DNA from 3 places in the Sporolactobacillus terrae genome. Region 3 is predicted to be linked to each of the others. Evidence: predicted binding sites of a transcription regulator. Region 3 holds the regulator's gene; each other region holds the start of a gene.

Region 1 (7,081 bases), 720 kb from region 3:
GCAGTAACCGTTGGCTGTGAAAAGTTAAGCAGTTTAGCAGCTTGCGTAAAATTAAGCAGTTTTGCTGCTGTTTGAAACGTTCTCAATTGCCTGAGTTCCATTGATTTCTGCCTCCGTATCGTCGCGATTTATGGCGAATCATGACCTAAAAAAAGTAAATAAACGCTTGTTTAATAACAGTATATAATAGTTTGTTGCTTTAGCCTTGGATGAGTGCTTCGAATTTCTAACAAAAGAGGTATGGAGATTATGCCGGATAAGAGTATGTATGAAAAATCATTGGATTTGTTTCCGCCGATTGCCTTGCGGGCAACACAGCTCGGCATTGTCAAGGGCGAGGGCGCTTATGTCTGGGACGAAAATGGCAAAAAGTATATTGATTTTGCCAGCGGCGTAGCCGTTGTAAACTGCGGCCACAACCACCCCTACGTGCTGGAAAAAGCAAAGGCACAGATGGATCAACTGGTTCATGGCGGGCATAATGTTGTCTACTATCCTTCTTATATTAAACTCGCAGAAAAAATTCTTGATCATGTTGGCCATGATTACAAGATCTATTTTTCAAACAGTGGCGCGGAGGCCAACGAGGCAGCGATCAAACTGGCGAAACAAGTGACCCATCGGCCGGGAATTATTACGTTTAAGCATAGTTTTCATGGCCGTACGCTTGCAACGACGACTTTGACCGCTTCGAATGCGAAGTATCGCCGCAATTATGAGGGCTTGCTTCCAAGTGTGTATTATGCCGACTATCCCTATGCAACGCGTTCCGGTCTTACCGAAGAACAGGAAGTTGCGCGCTGCTTAAATACGCTTGATGAAATTTTCCATGATCTGATTGAACCGGAACAAGTTGCCTGCATGATTTTGGAGCCGATTCAAGGCGAAGGCGGCTATATCGTTCCACCCAAGGCCTTTCTGCAAGCGATTCGCAAAATTTGCGATGAACACGGTATCCTGCTTGTCTTTGATGAAGTTCAGACCGGATTTGGTCGAACAGGCAAAATCTTTGCTTACGAAAATTTTGATGTGAAACCGGATATCATGTCGCTTGCCAAGGCGATTGCCAACGGCTTCCCACTCAGCGCACTGGTAGCACGACGCGACTTGATGGACAAATGGCCGGCCGGCACGCATGGCGGCACGTTCGGCGGAAACCCGGTTGCCTGTGCGGCAGGGGTAGCCGTCTTTGAATTGCTCGAAGGCGGATTAGTCGATCATGGCAAAGAAGTCGGTGCATACTTCAAAGAAAAGTTACTGCAGCTGGCTTCTGAGCGTGATGAGGTGCTGGAAGTCAGAGGACTTGGTCTGATGATCGGCATTGAATTTGTCGACCGTGACGGTCACCCGGATGGCGATCTGGTCACGGCAATTCGTGCCAAGGCTCTAGAAAAAGGCTTGATTTTACTTTCCTGCGGCGTGGACCACAATGTAATTCGTTTTATTCCACCGCTTATTGTTACCAAGGAGCAAATCGACGACGCCTTTGACATTTTCAAAGCAAGCGTTGAAGCGTCACTTGATGAAGTCGCGCAGAAGCATTGACTCTGACTCGCGCAGAAGCAGTTGATCATCGATTTTTTCTTTGCGGGATAATTAAGTAAACGATTCTGCCCCGTCTTCAAACCCATAGACCAGTGTTTTGGCCAAGAATCAAAGCGGAGGTACTCTGGCGCCAGCGGGATCGCGCGTTGTTGATGCGTGCCAGCGAGATCCCGCAGATTTCTGTTTGTCTGAGGAGGCTCGCGGTGCGCCCGCGGCAAGCGAGTAACCGAAGCGGCGATTCAGTACCGAAAAGACACGAGTCCATCACACATGGTTGGAGAGTAAGGACCGGGCGTATTTTGCCCGGTTTTTCTTACAATACTGAAAAACCCCCTGGAATTGGCTCGGAACGAACCCATTTCAAGGGGATAAGAATCTGATACTCAGACAGTTTCAGCGAATAGAATCAGACATGCACCCGGTTCACCCGCATTCATCGCCTGCGCGTGAAAAACTGAACAATAAACAAAATCAGCGCGGCAATGAGCAAAAGGTAAATGAGCGCGCCGCCGATTTTCAGCAGCAGCAGAACAAGCCAAATAACAAACAGAATGACGATCAACGTCCAAAGCAGACCCAGCATGAAATGCCCTCCCATCAAGTCATTGATGTATTACTTAGTAGTATAGACAAATGAATGAGTTTTCATCAGAACAAGATCATGTAGGTTTTGAACGTCGCTTCAATGTTCCAATCAAAGCCCGCTTTAAGCTGCTGAAGATCGTGGAGCGTTTACATGCCTGCTGAAAAAGTGCCTGCTTCTGAGTATGAAACACATGCGCGCCGCGTTGAGAACAGGTAAAATAACCGTATAGGCGATGATTAAGGGGGGATAGGATGTGAGTATTGAGACGATTATGTTGGATTTGGATGGGACGACATTAACAGCGGAAAATCAGGTCACCCCTGAGTTGAACGCATACTTAAAGAAACTGCGATCCCTTGGCAAGCATGTGTTTGTCGTCACAGGCCGTTCCGAAGTCGATGCGCTGAATGTTCTTCCAAAAGACTTTCCGCATGAAGGCATGGTTGCTTCGAATGGAATGTCGGTATTTGCAGGCGGGAAAAGGATTTTTCAACAAGCACTTCCCAGCGGGCTTGTCCAACAAATGATCAAGCGATCAGAGCAGCAGCGCATGTATTACCAGCTGCACCCAATCGGAGGCAGGCGGACCATTCTGAGTCGTGATCGCGGCTATATCACCGATCAGATCAGAGGAGAACGGCCGCATTCCGTAAGTGAAAATGAATGGAATTCGCGCAGACAGGCCGTTCTGGAAGATATGGTCTGGAAGGATACGCTAACTGAGGAAGAGTCGGAACAAATCGCGAAAATGTACTTTTTCAGTACCGATGCAAGACTCATGGCTGCATGGAAACAGGCGCTTCGCACTTTGCAACAGACATTCGCTTTTGACCAGTTTTCATCTTCACCGAACAATACCGAACTTGTCGGCAAGAATATATCGAAGGCGAGCGGCATTGGTCAGTTGCTTGACTATTTTAACCTGTCACCAGAACAGGCGTTGGCGGTTGGGGATGGTGAAAATGATTTGCCGATGTTTCAGCTTGCCGGACATTCGGCGGCGATGAAGAATGCGCCGGATCATGTGCAGGAACAAGCAGATTGGGTAACCGAAAACCCCTATGACCAAAATGGTCTTTTTAAATTCTTAAATACAGTCTTTCATTAATTGATGAAGATGACGATCACGAAATCGTCATTTTTTTTATGCCTTTCCTCATTTTTTTGTGTGTTTTAAACCCCTATAATGAATAAGTTGTCCTTTCTACTTGCAGCGCTTAAAGGCTGCGGCAAAGCGGCATTCGCAAAATTTGCTTCAATTCTATTTTTTCCTTTCCCTCTCCCCCAAAAAACGTGTTTCGCTACTTTTTATCTACATATTGTGTTAGAAATCACTTAAATATACTACATATTGTTGTATAATGTTTTTATTAGCCGATTATAGGAGGCCGCAAGATGATTAATGAACCGATAATGAAAGAGAAAATGTTAGACGATAAAATTCGTGATCTAATCAATATGGATGAATATGTTGCGAATGAAAATGCCAATAAGGATGAAAATGTATTCAATACAAAACGCGATTTGCTCGCAGGTGTGGCCGCCAGAGACTATGCACTTCGCCACATCTTGCCGAAAGAATTCGCCGATGCGCACAAGCAGGGCATCATGCACTTCCATGACCTAGATTATTCACCGTTCTTCCCCATGTACAATTGCATGCTGATCGACTTCAAAGGCATGCTGGAAAAAGGATTCTCGATTGGGAATGCCGATGTTGAGCAGCCGAAATCAATCAAGACTGCAACAGCACTGGTCGCCCAAATTGTCGCTAATGTTTCATCGAATATTTATGGAGGAACATCGTTCAATCGAGCAGATGAAGTATTAGAACCGTACGCAAAAACGAGTTTCTGCAAATATTTGGAAACGGCGAAACAATGGATGTCCGATCCGAAAGCTCAGGAAAAGTATGCGTATTCGATGACGAAAAAAGAAATCTATGATTCGATGCAGTCACTTGAATACGAAATTAACACCTTGTTTTCCAGTAACGGACAAACGCCTTTTTTTACGTTGAATTTCGGGCTTGGTGAATCATGGTTTGCTCGTGAAATTCAGAAGTCTATTTTGAAAGTTCGTATTCTCGGTTTGGGTCGCGACCACAAAACCGCAGTCTTTCCAAAACTTGTGTTTACAATCAAACGGGGACTGAACCTCAATGAAGGTGACCCAAACGCTGATGTTAAGAAACTAGCCGTTGAATGCGCAACGAAACGGATGTATCCGGATATTTTAAATTATGATCGGATCGTTGAAATCACCGGTGACTTTAAAGCGCCGATGGGCTGCCGTTCGTTTCTGCCTTCTTATCAAGAAAATGGGCACTACATCACCGATGGCCGCAATAATATGGGTGTAGTGACTTTGAACATTCCGAGAATTGCCATTGAATCCGCTGGTGATCAGAATACGTTCTGGAGCCTTTTTGATGAGCGTCTCGATCTTGTCTGCCGCGCGCTGTTCTTCCGCATTCAAACGCTGAATAAGGTCCAGGCGAAGAACGCGCCGATTTTGTATCAATACGGTGCAACCGGCAAACGACTGGATGCGGATGAACCGGTCAAGGATATTTTTAAAAACGGACGTGCGACGGTATCAATGGGGTATATCGGTTTGTACGAAGCGGCGACGGTGTTCTATGGAGCAAATTGGGAACATAATCCACAAGCGAAAAAATTCACACTGGATATCGTGAAACGCTTCAAAACAGTGTCGATTGAATGGCGTGAGAAAACGGGTTATGCGTTCAGCGTCTATGCAACGCCATCGGAAAGCTTGACCGACCGGTTCTGTCGCTTGGACAAGCAGCGTTTCGGCAGCATCAAGGATCTTACGGATAAAGATTATTATACAAACAGCTTTCACTATGACGTGCGTAAAAAAATAAATCCGTTTGAAAAAATCGACTTCGAAAAAGATTATGAACCTTATACAGCGGGCGGATTTATTCACTACTGCGAATTTCCATCGCTCGTGAATAATCCTGAAGGACTTGAAGCGGTATGGGACTATACCTATGACCGTGTCGGTTATTTTGGTACCAACACGCCCATTGACAAGTGTTATGAATGCGGTTATGAGGGCGAGTTTGAGTCGACGGTGCAAGGCTTTAAATGCCCAAGCTGCGGCAATCACAATCCTGAGACAACGTCCTGCATTCGCCGTCTGTGCGGCTATCTTGGGTCGGTGATTCAGCGCAAACCGATTAAAGGACGCTTGAAAGAGATCAACAGCAGGGAAAAACAGCAGTACTGAAAGGAGTGAATTTGCCGAATGCAGCAAGCATCCGGCATTCAGAACGATGAATTATGCTGATTATAAACGGTTTGATTTTCTAAATGGGTCCGGCATCCGCCATTCATTGTTCGTCAGTGGCTGCCACTTTCATTGTAAAGGCTGCTGGAATGCAGTGGCGTGGAATCCCACTTTTGGCAAGCCTTACACAGCCGAGGTGGAGACGCAGATTATTGATGATCTCAACATTCCCGGGATTAAGGTTCAAGGCTTGTCGCTGCTTGGCGGCGAACCGTTTGACCATCCGGAACCGTTAACTGAACTTGTGACCCGCGTCAATCGAGACTGCCCGGGCAAGGATATTTGGTGCTGGACGGGATTCACTTTTGAACAATTAAAGGAGAATCCTGAGCGGCGCGACATGCTGCGCCATCTCGATGTGTTGGTTGATGGTCCCTTTGACATCAACAAGCGCAACCTGAAGTTAAAGTTCCGCGGATCATCCAATCAGCGGGTGATTCTTGTGAAAGAATCACTGAAAAAAGGACGCATCGTGCTGAAAGTTCACTAAATATGTATCGTAATACCGGCTTTAAGATGAGCAAAAAGAACAGGTTAATGAGCAACTCCGGACTTGGCATCGGCATTCTAAGGATCGGACGTTGCACATGCCGCGGATGCGCGGCAAAAATGAAAGGAGTGAGCGTTATGCTCACTCCTTTGTTCAGCAGTTCTTTTCCTGTTCATCCATTGCTAAATTGGCCAGCTGATCGGCGCGTTCATTGTATTCAACGCCATGATGGCCTTTGACCTTATTGAAGGTGATTTTGTCCTGTTTTTCGGCAAGTGCGTTGAGGTGCATCCACAATTCTTTATTTTTTACGGGTTTTCCACCGGCGGTTTTCCAGCCTTTTTTAATCCAACCATGGATCCAGCTATTCATACCGTTTACGACATAAGCGCTGTCGATATAGAAAGAAACCGGAATTTGGTTTGTTTTGAGCGATTCAAGCGATCGGATTGCTGCAGTTAGTTCCATGACATTGTTTGTTGTGTTGCGCATGCCCCCATGCAGTTCTTTTACCTTGTCTCCGTAGCGAAGGATTGCCCCCCATCCGCCGACATTATGATCGCTTTGATTGCCGCGACAGCCTCCATCACAATAAATAATAATTTCGTTCAATTCACGTCACCTTTTCCGTTAAAATCGTTGCCTTGTGATCATTCTCTGCGTCCTAGGCGAAATCCTTTATTCAGGAAGCCTTTGATCAGTATATCAGAAGAGCGGCGCTCCTCGAAATCAGCTCACACGCAATCATTTTGTCACCTCATTGAAAACAAAATATTGTAAACTATTTTATAGTAGAGAAAAAGAAAAAGGTGCAGCAGAAGAATCGATTCATAAACTTGGAATGGGGCGTGGGCAATTTGAAAATCGCAGTTTTAGGAGCAGGGGCGATCGGATGTTATTACGGCGGAGTTCTTGCTAAGGAACATGCAGATGTGACATTCATTGCGAGAAGACGCACATATGATCGTCTGAAACATCACGAATTGGTTGTAAAAAGTATTCATGGTGATTTTTCGTTACCGGTCAACGTTATCGATTCTGAGCATTTGGAAGGGCATGCTGCCTTTGACTATATTCTTTTAGCGATAAAATCGACTGGACTTGAAGCCGCGATTGAGGAATTAAAAGTTTTAATGGAAGAC
Region 2 (7,081 bases), 1.0 Mb from region 3:
AAGGTATTGGCATAGGGATATAGAAAAATCATTTTACTACGTCATTGTTTCCTCTGTAATGACCACATCATTCTCCTTTAGTCGTGATTTATCGGTTCGAGATACGGATCAGGTTTCGCTTTTAATAAGAGCATTCTTTTTATATCAGTCATTTTCAGGGTTAGGTAGGTGAACAATTAGTGGAAGCACAGCAAAATCAAGTGAACGGCAAATCGATTGCAGCGTTGGTTTTAGGGATTACCGCGATTATCATTCCTTATGTGGGGTTAATCTTGGGTATTCTCGGCATCATTTTTTCAAAGAAAGCACTGAATGAAATTGCTCAATATGGCCAGCAAGGCCGAGGAATGGCCATTGCCGGTTTGGTCACCAGCATCATTTCCGTATCGATCTATGCACTGATTATCTTTTTTATTGTGATTGTTGCAGGCGTTGCTGCCAATCTAGGGTGAATTCGATGAAAAATCCTTTAGCCACCGATATAGAGGTTTTTTATTCGATCAGAAAGCATCTGATTTTCAGTAAAGCAAAGGGTTGTGAATCAAATGCGTAAGTACTTGAGAGCCTGTGGTCGTGCCGTGTTGATGCGAGCAGTGGCATGTTGTTCAAGTGTAAGGGTGATGAACCCAAGCCATTAGCAGAGTGGTGCTAAGGGACTCGGTTTGCCTGGTTATTCAACTAATGTGAGGGAAGATGAGCGCGCTTATTGCTTTCTTTTCCTTCCCTTTGATTTTTTTCTTTTAAACGAATTAGGGACGAGATGCTTGAGAATTAGGGGGTCGCATGCAAATGGTGAAAACGGAACGCTTGCAAAAAAACGGGCGCAAAAACCAACCTCAATCAATGAAAACAAAGATCTTTTTGGCGGCGGCAGTTCTGACTGCAGCAGCGGCTGCATGCAGAGTGGCCGGTACAATGGTCGGCAATTATTTTTACCGTTTGGCCATTGCTCGGGAGAAGTCACCGCGGCGGCAGAATCTGGATCCAAAAGCCGGAAAAGTTGCCCTTTCTTCGGTCATACAGACACGTATAGATGAGCGGAAAGCAGCAAAGAAACAGTTTCTTGAGCAGTGCCCGCCGACCGACCGGTTTATGCGATCATCGGATGGGTTGAACCTGCACGCATTTCGATTTGAAGCGCATCCGAACAAGCATCACTGGATTATACTCCTGCACGGCTATATGGATGAAGCTTCGAACATGTTTTATTATGCCTCTGTTTTTGCCGAACATGGCTATAATGTGCTTGTTCCCAACTTGCGCGGAGCAGGGCGAAGTGAAGGGGACTACATCGGTATGGGCTGGAATGACCGTCTCGATGTTGTAGGTTGGATCAAACAACTTGTTGCACAGGACCCTGAGGCTAAGATTGCCGTTTTCGGCGTTTCCATGGGCGGCGCGACGGCGATGATGACCGCTGGTGAGAAGCTTCCGTCAAACGTTTGCTGCGTGATTGAAGATTGCGGCTATACGTCCGTAGCGGATGAATTTGCCTATGAACTGCGCAATTTGTTTCGGCTTCCAGCTTTTCCTATTTTGCGATTGGCGGATCGAGTGACGCGTTCGCGCGCCGGCTATGGCATTTATGAAGCCTCGGCAATCGAACAAGTGAAGAAGGCAAACGTACCGATCTTATTCATTCATGGCGATAACGACACGTTTGTCCCAACCCATATGGTGCATAAAGTCTATGAGGCGGCAGCCGGCGAGAAGGAGCTTCTGCTTGTGAAAAAGGCGACCCATGCGGCTTCGTCAATTGTCGATCCTGAATTGTATTTTTCAACGATCTTTCACTTTCTTGAAAAGCATGTGCCGCAAAACGAATAAATGGGGCAGGCTGCTCCATTGCCGGACTGTATAGATGAGCAAACCGCGTGTCGCTATTGGACACGCGGTTAATCGCTTCTCTATATCATCTTATTTAACAAGCCGATCCCAAATGACGACTTGGCCGCTTTTCAGGGACGGCTGCACATCAATAATCCGCTGATTTGAACTGCCGCGGAATTGCAGGGTCAGGTCTTTCTTTGCCAGATCAAAGCGACCGTCGACGAGAATATCAATTTTTGACAGGAGTTCGCGCTTGTCCTCAGAGTCGTGCTGAAGTTCTTCCCACGTGTAGCCGCTCCATGACCAAATATCTTTTGCTTGTCCGTACTCGCTTCGGATTCGGTTCACGAGCGAAAGGCAGACGCCGGTGTTTAAGAACGGTTCACCGCCGAGCAGCGTCAAGCCTTGTACATAAGACTGTCCGATGTCGGCAATGATTTGATCCTCCAGCTCCTTGGTATAGGGTTGACCGTAACGGAAGTTCTGGGCCGCTTTATTGTAGCAGCCGGGACAGTCGAAAGGACAGCCGCTGACATAGAGGCTGCAGCGCACGCCTTCTCCGTCTACGAAATTGAATGGTTTGTAGCTGGCAATATAGCACCGGCTCAAGCGTTCGGCCAGCCATGTTTTTGGGTTCGGGTCGCGTGGACGTTTTCTCTGAGCCGCATCATTTACCAATGGAATGCCTCCCTTTATTGCCGAGCAATCGTGTTGCTGTCGTTACCGAGGCTTAGATGCTTGACGCGCGATGCGATTTCCACATGCCGCCCGTGAATCATCGGTCGCTGCTGCGGGTTGCCCAAGTAGCCGCAGGTTCTTTTTACAACGTCACAGGACTGTGGATCGGTATTGCCGCATTCCGGGCATTCAAAGCCGCGCTCGGTTGGTTGGAATTCGCCCTTGAAGCCGCATTTGAAGCATTGATCAATCGGTGTATTGGTACCCAGATAGCCGACGCGGTCGTACGCATAATCCCATACTGCTTCCAGCGCTTTCGGATTTTGCTTCAGATTCGGATATTCGCAGTAATGGATGAATCCACCGGCGCAATACGGCGGAAAGTCCTTCTCGAAGTCTAATTTTTCAAATGGCGTCGGCGCTTTGCGTACATCATAGTGGAAGCTGTTTGTGTAGTATTCCTTATCGGTAATGTCCTTCACTTTGCCGAATTTTTCCGTATCTTTGCGGCAGAATTTGTCGGTCAGGCTTTCACTTGGTGTGCTGTATACGCTGAAATGATAGCCGTATTCTTCTTCCCAATCTTGGCAGTGTTCCCAGAGCTTCTTCACGACGCTGATGGCGAAGTCTTTGGCTTCCGGATTACTTTCCCATGTACTGCCGTAAAAAACGGTGCCCACTTCATAAAGGCCGATGTAGCCAAGAGAAACGGTGGCGCGGCGATTCTTGAAGAGTTCATCAACCGAGTCCGTACGCTTTAGTCGCTTGCCAAAAGCACCGTATTGATAAAGGATCGGCGCGTTGTCCGGCGTTGCCTGCTTCGCGCGCTCCACCTTAAAGACGAGTGCTTCCTTGCAGATCTGCAGTCGTTCCTTGAGAATCTTCCAAAAGGCTTCCTTGTCCCCTTTTGATTCCAGCGCAATGCGCGGCAGATTAACCGTGACCACGCCGAGATTCATTCGTCCGGAATTGACCTCTTTGCCGTTCTCATCATGCCAGCCTTGCAGGAACGAGCGGCAGCCCATCGGTGCTTTAAAACTTCCGGTCAGTTCGACCAGTTTGTCATACATCAGCACGTCCGGGTACATCCGTTTTGTTGCGCATTCAACAGCAAGCTGTTTGATGTCGTAATTCGGATCTTCCGGATCGAGGTTGAGCCCGCGTTTCAGACTGAATACCAGCTTTGGGAAAATCGCGGTGCGGTGTTCTTTGCCTAACCCGGTAATGCGTATACGCAGAATCGCTTTTTGAATTTCACGTTCAATCCAATTGGTCCCTAGGCCAAAGCCTAAGGTTGTAAAAGGTGTTTGTCCTTGAGAGGAATAGAGTGTATTGATTTCGTATTCGAGTGCCTGCATGGCGTCATAAATATCTTTTCTCGTTTTCTTACGGGCGAAGGCCTGCTGTTTTTCCGTTCCTTCAACCCATTCTTCCGCATCCGTTAAATGCTTGTCATAATTCTTTTTGGCAAAAGGAGCAAGCAGTTCATCCACACGGTCGGCGGAACAGCCGCCATATTGACTGGAAGCAACATTGGCAATAATCTGAGCCATTTGTGCAGTTGCCGTTTGAATCGAATGCGGCGGTTCGACCTCTGCATTGCCGATTTTAAACCCATGATTGAGCATTTCGTTGAAGTCGATCAAGCAGCAATTGGTCATTGGGCTGTATGGCTGATAGTCAAGGTCATGCCAATGGATCTCTCCCTTAAGCTGTGCATTGGCTACCTTTGGCGGCAGCATCTTCAGTCCAATCGCTTTGGCGACCGTACCGGCAGTAAGATCGCGCTGTGTATTAAAGACCTGGCTGTCCTTATTCGCGTTTTCATTGACGATGGATTGATCTTTATGTAAGAGTTTTCGAATGGTGAAATTGATGTCGGTTGCTTTATTACGGGCAAAATCACGCTCGGTGCGGTAGTTGATGTACTCTTGAGCAATATCATACTGATGATGGGTCAGAAGCGTTTGCTCAACAATATTTTGAATCTCATAAATTTTGATGTCTTCATGAAACCGTGATCCGATTTCAGCGAGCACATCATCGGTAATGTCATTGATTAATTGAAACGTGATTGGATCCAAATCGCCAAAAACGTGCTTTGCGGCTTTTAATAGAGCCGTGGTGATTTTCTCAGCATTAAAATCTATAATACGGCCATCGCGTTTTAATACTTTGATGGCCGGTGTGTTGACTGTAAATGGTTGTTTTGTATCGATCATCGTGAACGCCCCCTTGAAAAACTACTAAACTATCATAGGATATTGGCGCATAGGTTTCAATCTATATATGGGATGTAAAACGCGGGAAATATTGTGAAAAGTACTAGATATGGTATTGTGGAAGGGGAAATACGATTTGTGACAAGCTTGTGAAAGATGCAAACCACATGTGTTCCAATCTTAAAAGATCGAAAAAAGCGAGCTTTTTCCCTGCAACCTTAGGGTGCGGGCAGCGCGCAACCAAGGCTCGCTTTACTTTTTGAGGCAGAACAGGCGAGAATAAGGTATCACGTGATAAAGGGTGATCGCTGAGATGGATTTTGCAGATAAATTGAAAAAATTACGCAAGGAGAAAGGCTGGTCACAAGATGACTTGGCAGAAAAGCTGTTTGTTAGCCGGCAGTCTGTTTCTAAATGGGAAATTGGTCAAAATTATCCGAGTATTGAAAGCATTATTAGACTAAGTGATCTGTTTGATATGACGATCGATGACTTATTAAGGAGTGATGTTGCATTGACTGAGAAGGTGATTCAGGACAGCAAGCAACTGGCGCATCCGAGACTTAAATTCTGGTTTGAAGTGCTCTTTTTATTCGGGGGAGTACTCATGCTGATTAAGTTAGCAGTGCTGCTGATCAATAACCTAACGGCATTGGATCTGCCTCTGATTGGCGGCAAGTTGATTTGGAACTTGGGATCCGTCTTGTTTATGATTGGCGGAGCGATTGGCTCCGATGGGGTTAAAGAAAAATACAAAGAAGATTAACCGTTGAAAGTCACGCCGCCCAAAACGTAGTGGACAGAAAGCGTTTTTTTATTGATAAGCTGAGACTTTTTGTTCACTTAGCCTGTGACAGTAAATAAAGAAAATAAGGTGCACCGAGTACGGACACAATGATCCCGGCTGGAAGTTCCGCCGGCTGAAGCATCCAGCGGCCGAGGGTATCGGCGGCCAGAAGCAGAAGTGCGCCGGAAAGCGCGGAGACGGGGAGCAGGCGCAGATGCTGCGCCCCCACAAGGCGGCGGGCCAGATGGGGAGCAATCAGTCCGATAAAACCGATCCCACCGCTGACTGCAACGCAGGCGGCGGCAAGTGCGACTGCGGCAAGAAGCAGCATCCGTCTGTTTTTTTCGATCGCAACGCCGAGACCGATCACGGTTGGCTCATCAAGTTGCAAAAGGTCCAGCGTCCGTGCATGATACAGGACATAAGAAAAGAGCACGAGAACCCAAGGTAAAAGTGCAAGGACAAAGTGCCAATTCGAGCCCCAGATCGTTCCCGCAAGCCATGTAGACACAAATTGATATTGATTCGGATCGAATTTAAGCGTCAGGATAACCATGAGCGCGCTGATGCCTGATGCGACGGCGATACCTGTTAATAAGAGCCGGGTGGAAGAAAAGCCTTGGTGCTGCCGGAGTGCAAGCGCATAGATGAGTATCGCTGCAGCGGCTGCGCCGATAAGCGCAGCCATTGGGAGCATATAAACCGGTACTGCTTGCCGACTTTGGAAAAAAGAGATAAACAGTACGATCGCCAGCCCTGCACCGGCATTAATGCCTAGAATGCCCGGATCGGCGAGTGCGCTGCGCGTGACACTTTGAATGATGCATCCGGATACGGCGAGTCCCGCGCCGGCCAGTACCGAAATGATGATGCGCGGCATCCGGAATTCAAAAAGAATAAGCGACTGAGCGTTTGTGCCGCCGCCGAACAGGGTCTGAATCACTTCAAGAGGAGCCAGTCTTGTAAATCCGGTATTCATACTGATGACAAAGAGGACGACAATAAGTGTGGTCAGCAAAACCATTATTTGAATGCTTCGATTCCTTTTGTGTCGTTCCGCGGCAGTGAGGCTGCTCATTTAATGGTCGCTCCTTTCCGATCCGGCCAAATAGAGAAAGAACGGAATGCCGATCAATGCGATTAATACGCCGACGGGCGTCTCATAAGGCGGATTGATACTGCGGGCGCCAAGATCGGCCAAAACCAGCAGCAGGCTGCCAAGAATGGCTGTGCTGGGAATGATTTTTCGGTAATCCGTACCGACAAGATAGCGGGTCAGATGCGGGACAATTAACCCAACAAACCCGATCGCACCGACGACCGACACTGCGGCACCGGCAAGAATAAGCACCATGACGATACTTGCCGTTTTAATGATGCCCGTATGCATGCCAAGCCCGGACGCTATGTTGTCACCGAGGCTGAGAATGGTGATGGATGGTGACAGAAAAAGAGCAGCGAGAAACGCGCCAATCACCCAAGGAAGGATCATCATAAGCTCAAACCAGTGAATGCCGGTCGTTCCCCCTGCATACCAAAAGGCAAGATCTTGCCCGATCTGAAA
Region 3 (7,081 bases):
GATAGAATTCTGCAGCCTCCTGCCGGGTATCAAAATCAATCTCCAATGGTTCATCCTCCCCGTCCCAACTTATATAAAGACTATATGGGAGGAAGTCCTTATTCATGCACTTTTGTTTTCATTTTTTTAGACTTTTAATCAACGCCGATTGACACCGGTCATTTCAACCAATTGGGTAAAATGGCGGATACGTTCCATTAAACGCTTTGCCTTTACATGTTCAATCCCGCTTTTTTGCGAATAGGAGAAATGATCTTCTAGTTCGTCATAGGTGAAGTTCGACGTGTAAAGGGTCGGTAAATGATCCATCATTCGGTATTGAAGAATACTACCGAGGACTTCGTCGCGTACCCACGGTGTAATGGTTTCCGCACCGATATCATCAAGGATCAGGACTGGTGTCTTTTTCAAGACTTCTAATTTCTCATCGACCGAATGGTTCTGAATCGCTCCTTTTATTTCTCTGAAAAAGTCGGGTACGTACACAATAAGCGAGGCAATATGGCGCCGTTCAGCGAGTCTCTTCATGATTGCACCCATCAAATAGGTCTTGCCGACACCAAACTCGCCGCAAAGATAAAGACCTTTAGTCTCCGAGGGATTATTTAGGTAACGCTTTACAAATTCTCCCGCCGCCAAAATCGCTTCCTGCCGGCCGCCTTCTTCCTTATCAATGGAGTCAAACGTTGCGTTCAATACGTCTTTCGGCACATAATAGCTGTGGATGAGATTACTTTGTCGCTGCTTTACTTCCTGTTCTTCAAGAAGCGGGCATCGAACAAAGGTCAAGGACGGTGTCCCTTTGTCATTCACTAATTGAGGGCGGTAACCCTTCATCATGTTCGGACAGTGGTCGAGTCCCGGACAATGCGCACAAGCCTTTCGTTCCGTGACGAACTGAAACAGCCGTGACGCGTTTCTTGACCAAGCCGCTTCATCAATATCCGGATTTTTTTCTGCAAATTCACGAACATCTGGGTGAGTACGCAGCTCGTTTTCTAGTTGACTCCACTGCTTCTGCACATTCCGGCCCGCTGACAACGTTTTAAATAATGAACCTAATGAATCCATGTAAGGCACCCCCTTTTGATGTTGTTAAATTTGATTCAAATAGTCTTCAAGCCACTTGGCTCTCTGTTTTACCGCTTCTTCATTCGCTTTGGTTTGTTTCTCTGGTTTCTTCGGCCGCTTCATCCATTCCGGAATGACCTCCTGATGCTCTTTTCGAACTGAGGTGCGGGCTGAAGCCGCCGTTCGGTTTGCAGGAGGCTTTTTCATCTGCTTCCGTTTCTTCTGTTCCTCACGTGCATAGTTCATCGCCTGACGTACGGTTGTCACATCCGCCCGTGCCCATTGTGCGGCGACTTTTTCGACGAATGCTTTGTTTAATTTATGATCATTGACTTGCGAAATATAGTCAATCAATACATTAATTACACCTGGGTTCATCTTCGTGTCGAACATTAAATTTTCAATGAGTCTCAAATCCGGTCCTGCCGGCTTACTGCCTTGTCCAAGCGCTTCAAGCAGTTGATACGGGGAATTGCGTTCATACCACGCAATCAACTGTTCTTCTTCGGTTTGTGGCTCTTTCTCTGTAAATTCCCGTTGCGACTCCGGCTGTATCCGTTCGTAAAGTGCCGGCATTTCATCTGCACCATGTTCAAGCAGATAGAAATCACGAACCTCTTTACGCAGTGCCTCGATATCGACCTCTCCGGTATGAAGCGCCGCTGCTTGCACCGCCTTGCTCATATCATACGGTTCAGTACGGTACACGAAAGCAAGTTTATCAATCGCCTGGCGCACGTCTTCGGTCAACGCATCCTCATCAACAATAGCATCAGACAAATACGTCATCATTTGCTTAAAGTCAAAGTGTGTCTTTAGCCCGACCTTCGGCGAAGTCGCGCGGTTCGCCCATGAACCGTCCGTCTTCACATGATTGCGCTCATCATTCGTCTCTGAAGCAGGGACCGATTTGAAGACTTCATCAAATGATGCAGATACATCTTCATAGTCGACGGTATTTACCCTGTGAACGGCGAATAATTCTGTAAGACGTTTGTATTCACGTGCACCGATCTGACGATATAAAAACAAATTTAAAAAACCGTCTTTGAAAAATCGATTCGGCGTGAGCGGCGGTTCTAGACGATAGACAAACTGACCGGGGGCTGCCTCCTTTTTTTTCAAAGTTTCCAGCAAGCCCACGGCCTCAAGTTTCTTTCTCGCTTTTAAAATACGATCCAAAGACAAGTTCATCGAACCCATTAAATGATGATGGGTTAAATGTTCTTCTGAAACATCAACTTCCTGCCAAAGCGTAAAATACAGACTTGCTGCTTCGATACCAATGAGCGGCTGATACAGCAGTGTTACGACTCTTTGGTCAAAAGAATGAAGCAGTCCGTTTGTCTCAACGCGATAATGATCGCCCGGCAGCACTTCCTTCCAAGACTGCAGCATGTCTTTATCCCCCTGCTCTGCATCAATTTTGCATCAATCCATACTTTTTCATTGTCCGGACAAAATTTATTTCTTGTTGTTTTTCTCTTTTTCCAGCTGATCTTTTAATTCTTGTATTTTTTTCGCAAAAACATTGATATCTGTAAACTGTCTATATACAGAAGCAAAGCGGACATACGCGACCTCGTCCACCTTCACCAATTCATTCATCACACGTTCGCCGATTTCATGGCTGTTCACTTCAGAACGCCCTTCATCGCGCAGCGCTTTTTCAACATCGTTGGCAAGCTGCTCGAGACGTTCGAGTGGAACCGGACGTTTTTCGCACGCTTTAATCAGCCCGCGCAGCATCTTCTCGTGGCTGAAAGCTTCGCGGTTATCCCCTTTTTTCACAACAACCAAAGGCGTTTCTTCTACCTTCTCAAACGTTGTAAAGCGATGATGGCACAATTCACATTCTCTACGTCTGCGGATGGCACGTCCATTATCGACCGGGCGTGAATCCAGCACTTTCGTTGCCATTTGTTTGCAATTCGGACAGCGCATTATTCTCACTCCATTCGCTGTTATCGATAAGCTTATTGTATCCTACTGGACAACGGATGAAAAGCCGCGTGAGATGTACCTAGACTTAACAATCAAACAGCCCATTGCAAAACAGTGCACGGATCTGTTCTTCGGTTTTCTTTACAGAGCCGTTGTTATCAATGATGGCATCTGCTCGCTTTGCTTTCGCTTCAAGAGACATCTGCGCATTAATCCGATCACGCGCTTGTTCCTCAGCAAGGCCGTTCCGCTTCATCAAACGTTTTAATTGCTCCTCCGGGGTTACATAAACAACCAACGTTTTATCCGTCCAGGTCTCAAGACCGCTCTCATAGAGCAATGGGATATCCAAAAAGACGATCGGCTCCCTGCGCTTCTCCAGTTCGTCTAACTGCTGAAGCATGCGTGTTCGAATCAAAGGATGCAAGAGTTCATTTAACAGCTTGCGTTTCTTGTCATCCTGAAAAATGAGCGCGCCCAGTCTCTTTCTGTCCAATGCACCACTGGGCAAAAGCATCCCTTTACCAAAATGGCGTACAATTAAGTCCAGCCCTTTTTCTCCAGGTGTAACAACTTCTCGAGAGACGCGATCAGCGTCGATCACCGGATAGCCATGCGCGATGAGCCAGCGTGAAACCATACTCTTCCCGCTGGCAATGCCTCCGGTTAAGCCTATTTTGATCATTGCTTTGAACGCCTAGGCTGGCATATCGGGCAATAGTGTGTGCCACGACCGCCGACCTTGATTTTTTCAATCGCAGTCCCGCAGCGTACGCACGGCTCCCCTTTCCGCCCATAGACCGCAAGCTCCTGTTGGAAGAACCCCATATGCCCTTGACTGTTTACAAACGTTCGAATCGTACTTCCACCAAGGGTGACCGCTTTTGTCAACGTGTCCACAACCGCATGATGCAGCTGCTCCAGCTGCTCCGTGCTCAGGCTTGATGCAGGGGTAAGCGGATGAATCCCGGCTTTAAACAGCGATTCATCGACATAGATATTGCCTAAGCCAACCACAACCGTCTGGTCAAGTAATACTTGTTTAGTTGAGCGGCCGGTTCGCGAAAATGCTGCGGTTAGGTAATCAACCGTTAAGTCCTTTGAGAGCGGCTCTGGCCCTAATTTTGCAAGCGGCGGATGCTGCCATTCCTCACCCTTATTAAAGAGATGCATGGTTCCGAACTTACGCACATCACGATAACGAAGCGCCGTATCATCGGTAAAATGAAAGATCACATGCGTATACTTATCAATCGGCGCGTACTCCGGATCCAAGCGATAGCGCCCCTCCATACGCAAATGCGAGACAAGCACTGACTCATCCAAACAGAAGAGCAGGAACTTCCCCCGCCGCTTTATATCGTGAATCGTCTGCCCGATAAGTGCGTGCTTAAACTGATTAAGATTATCCGGGCGCCGGATGATCTTCGGCCAGCGTACCTCAACTTCTTTCACCGTTTTCCCCAAGACAAGCTGTGATAATGTCCGTTTGACGGTTTCAACTTCTGGTAATTCCGGCAAATCTCTCACTCCCAACTAGCCAAGCAGCGCCGTTGAGTCGGCGCCAAACGCTTTCTTTATTTTGCATCGTACCACGTCGGTCCGTATGAGCACTCGACTTTCAGTGGCACGCGAAGTTCAATGGCATGCTCCATCACTTCAGGAACAATGCGATTCATGATACCGAGTTCGTGTTCCGGGACCTCGAAAATCAATTCATCGTGCACCTGTAGCAGCATCCGGGTTTGCAATTTTTCTTCTTGAATCCGATGATCCATATGAATCATCGCTTGCTTGATCACATCGGCGGCGCTGCCCTGAATCGGCGTATTCATCGCCGTTCGTTCGGCGAAACTGCGTCGATTGAAATTGCGACCGTTAATATCCGGCAAGTAGCGGCGACGGTTCAACAGGGTGGTCACATACCCATCTGTTTTCGCCTTTTGAACGATGGTTCTCATATAGTGATGAACCCCCGGATAGCTCTTTAAGTATTGCTCGATAAATTGTGCCGCTTCTTTACGCGTAATCCCAAGATTCTGCGATAGTCCATAGTCGCTGATCCCATAGATGATGCCGAAATTAACGGCTTTCGCATGGCGCCTCATCAACGGTGTCACTTCATTTTCGGTTACACCAAAAACATCCATTGCTGTTTTTGTGTGAATATCCATATTTTCAAGAAACGCCTGTTTCAGGTTTTCATCGTCGGCAATATGTGCGAGCACACGAAGTTCGATTTGCGAGTAATCGGCGGAAAAAATCTGCCAGCCTTCTTCACTTGGAAGAAACGCTTTGCGAATCTTGCGACCTTCTTCAAGTCGAATCGGGATATTCTGCAAGTTCGGATCTGTTGAACTCAGTCGGCCGGTTTGCGTCAATGCCTGATTGTAGACGGTATGCACGCGTCCGGTTTCCGGATGGATAACTTTAAGCAATCCCTCAACATAAGTGGATTTTAATTTGCCAAGTTGCCGGTAATCAAGAATCTTATCAATGATCTCATGGCGGCCACGCAGTTTCTCAAGAACATCGGCCGCAGTCGAGTAGCCTGTTTTCGTCTTTTTAATTGGTGGTAGCTGCAATTTTTCGAATAGAATTTCGCCAAGCTGCTTCGGTGAATTAATGTTAAACGTCACACCAGCCATTGAATAAATAGCATGTTCTATAATTTCAAGCGTACGATCAAGTTCTCCGCCCATTGCTTTCAATGTTTCACTGCTTGTTTTTATCCCCGTATATTCCATTTTAGCCAGCACATGAGCCAGCGGTAGTTCCAGTTCAAAAAGCAGCTCCCTCTGCTTGTTTTCAATAAGCTCCTGAATTAATTTCGGTTCAAGCTGCAGCAATGCGGCCGCTTTTTTGCCCAAATGCTGCGCCTGTCCGTTCCCTTCAGGAATTTTCTGTTTTGCACCCTTTCCATAGAAGGCTTCATCGGTTTCGACATTGCTGATGCCGCGTTTATTCGCCAAAAGAGCCAGATCCTGCCCCGCTTCTGATGGGTCGATCAGATAAGCAGCAAGCCGAACATCAAACGCTGCGCCGTGCAAGCTTAACCCGCGCCATTTTAAGGCAACTTCTGCTGATTTGCTATCAAGCAGCACCTTCTTCATTTTTGGATCTTCTAGCCATTCTCGAAACGCGTCATCCTTAAGGGCGTGTTGTGTTTCAATAAAATAGGTACCGGTTTTATTCGAAACAGCGATTCCGGTGATGTCTGCATAGTGATAGTTCTCATCAAGCATTTGGAGAATCAATGCACTCGGAGAGACAAACTGATTCGATTGAAAATGAGTAACCGTTTGGACAGCAATGTCTTTCTTTTCGGTCTGAGATTCATCCGAACCGGCAACATCAATTTTTTCAAGCAGTGATTGAAAGCCCAGTTCGTTAAATAGATCTCTCAACTTACTTGTAAATTCACGTGTATAGCTGCATGCATCGGGCGTAATCTCAAGCGGCGACTCTCTGTCAATGGTTGCGATTTTCTTACTCAACAGTGCTTGTTCTTTATTGGTTTCCAGCTTTTCCTTCAGTTTTTTACCGGATACCTGTTCAATGTGTTCGTAGACACCTTCGACGGTCTGAAATTGCTTCAACAGCTTGATTGCCGTCTTCTCGCCAACTCCGGGCACACCGGGAATATTATCCGAAGCATCGCCCATCAGCCCTTTAAGGTCGATGACTTCTTGAGGATTAATTCCATACCTTTCCTTGACCTTCTCAATATCATAATCAACCGTATCAGTGATTCCTTTACGGATCAGTGACACGCGTACGCCTTGATCGACCAGCTGCAAATAGTCCTTATCCCCAGTCACAATGCGCACATTAAACCCATTGCAGCTTGCCTCTCGAGCAAGCGTGCCAACAATATCGTCCGCTTCATAATTATCCAGCTCGTAGCGCCGAATACCCATAGCATCAAGCAATTCGTGAACGAGCGGAAATTGTTGAGACAGTTCCGGTGGTGTTTTCTGGCGGCCGCCTTTATATTCTTTGTACGTTGCATGGCGAAATGTTGTTTTTCCTGCATCGAAAGCGACAAGCAAATGCGTTGGCTTTT

Evidence for each region. The regulator NrdR, encoded in region 3, represses ribonucleotide reductase genes. The targets are predictions, from matches to a motif close to AACACNATATATNGTGTT.
Region 1: the regulator NrdR is predicted to act here: its motif matches at 3,472-3,489, upstream of nrdD (anaerobic ribonucleoside-triphosphate reductase).
Region 2: the regulator NrdR is predicted to act here: its motif matches at 4,830-4,847, upstream of nrdD (anaerobic ribonucleoside-triphosphate reductase).

What each region holds. Positions count from the first base shown of each region.
Region 1 is NZ_CP082837.1:2,410,107-2,417,187, reverse strand. It holds gene K7399_RS11575 (LysR family transcriptional regulator) at 1-101, opposite strand, end outside; gene K7399_RS11570 (aspartate aminotransferase family protein) at 250-1,545, shown strand; gene K7399_RS11565 (DUF5670 family protein) at 1,979-2,128, opposite strand; gene K7399_RS11560 (HAD family hydrolase) at 2,385-3,239, shown strand; gene nrdD (anaerobic ribonucleoside-triphosphate reductase) at 3,527-5,389, shown strand; gene nrdG (anaerobic ribonucleoside-triphosphate reductase activating protein) at 5,436-5,939, shown strand; gene rnhA (ribonuclease HI) at 6,093-6,551, opposite strand; gene K7399_RS11540 (ketopantoate reductase family protein) at 6,797-7,081, shown strand, end outside.
Region 2 is NZ_CP082837.1:2,717,448-2,724,528, reverse strand. It holds gene K7399_RS12965 (DUF4190 domain-containing protein) at 180-452, shown strand; gene K7399_RS12960 (alpha/beta hydrolase) at 790-1,827, shown strand; gene nrdG (anaerobic ribonucleoside-triphosphate reductase activating protein) at 1,918-2,508, opposite strand; gene nrdD (anaerobic ribonucleoside-triphosphate reductase) at 2,523-4,730, opposite strand; gene K7399_RS12945 (helix-turn-helix domain-containing protein) at 5,044-5,496, shown strand; gene K7399_RS12940 (FecCD family ABC transporter permease) at 5,570-6,595, opposite strand; gene K7399_RS12935 (FecCD family ABC transporter permease) at 6,596-7,081, opposite strand, start outside.
Region 3 is NZ_CP082837.1:1,691,178-1,698,258, forward strand. It holds gene K7399_RS08060 (putative sporulation protein YtxC) at 1-46, opposite strand, end outside; gene dnaI (primosomal protein DnaI) at 139-1,071, opposite strand; gene K7399_RS08070 (replication initiation and membrane attachment family protein) at 1,096-2,469, opposite strand; gene nrdR (transcriptional regulator NrdR) at 2,536-3,015, opposite strand; gene coaE (dephospho-CoA kinase) at 3,101-3,700, opposite strand; gene mutM (DNA-formamidopyrimidine glycosylase) at 3,697-4,536, opposite strand; gene polA (DNA polymerase I) at 4,593-7,081, opposite strand, start outside.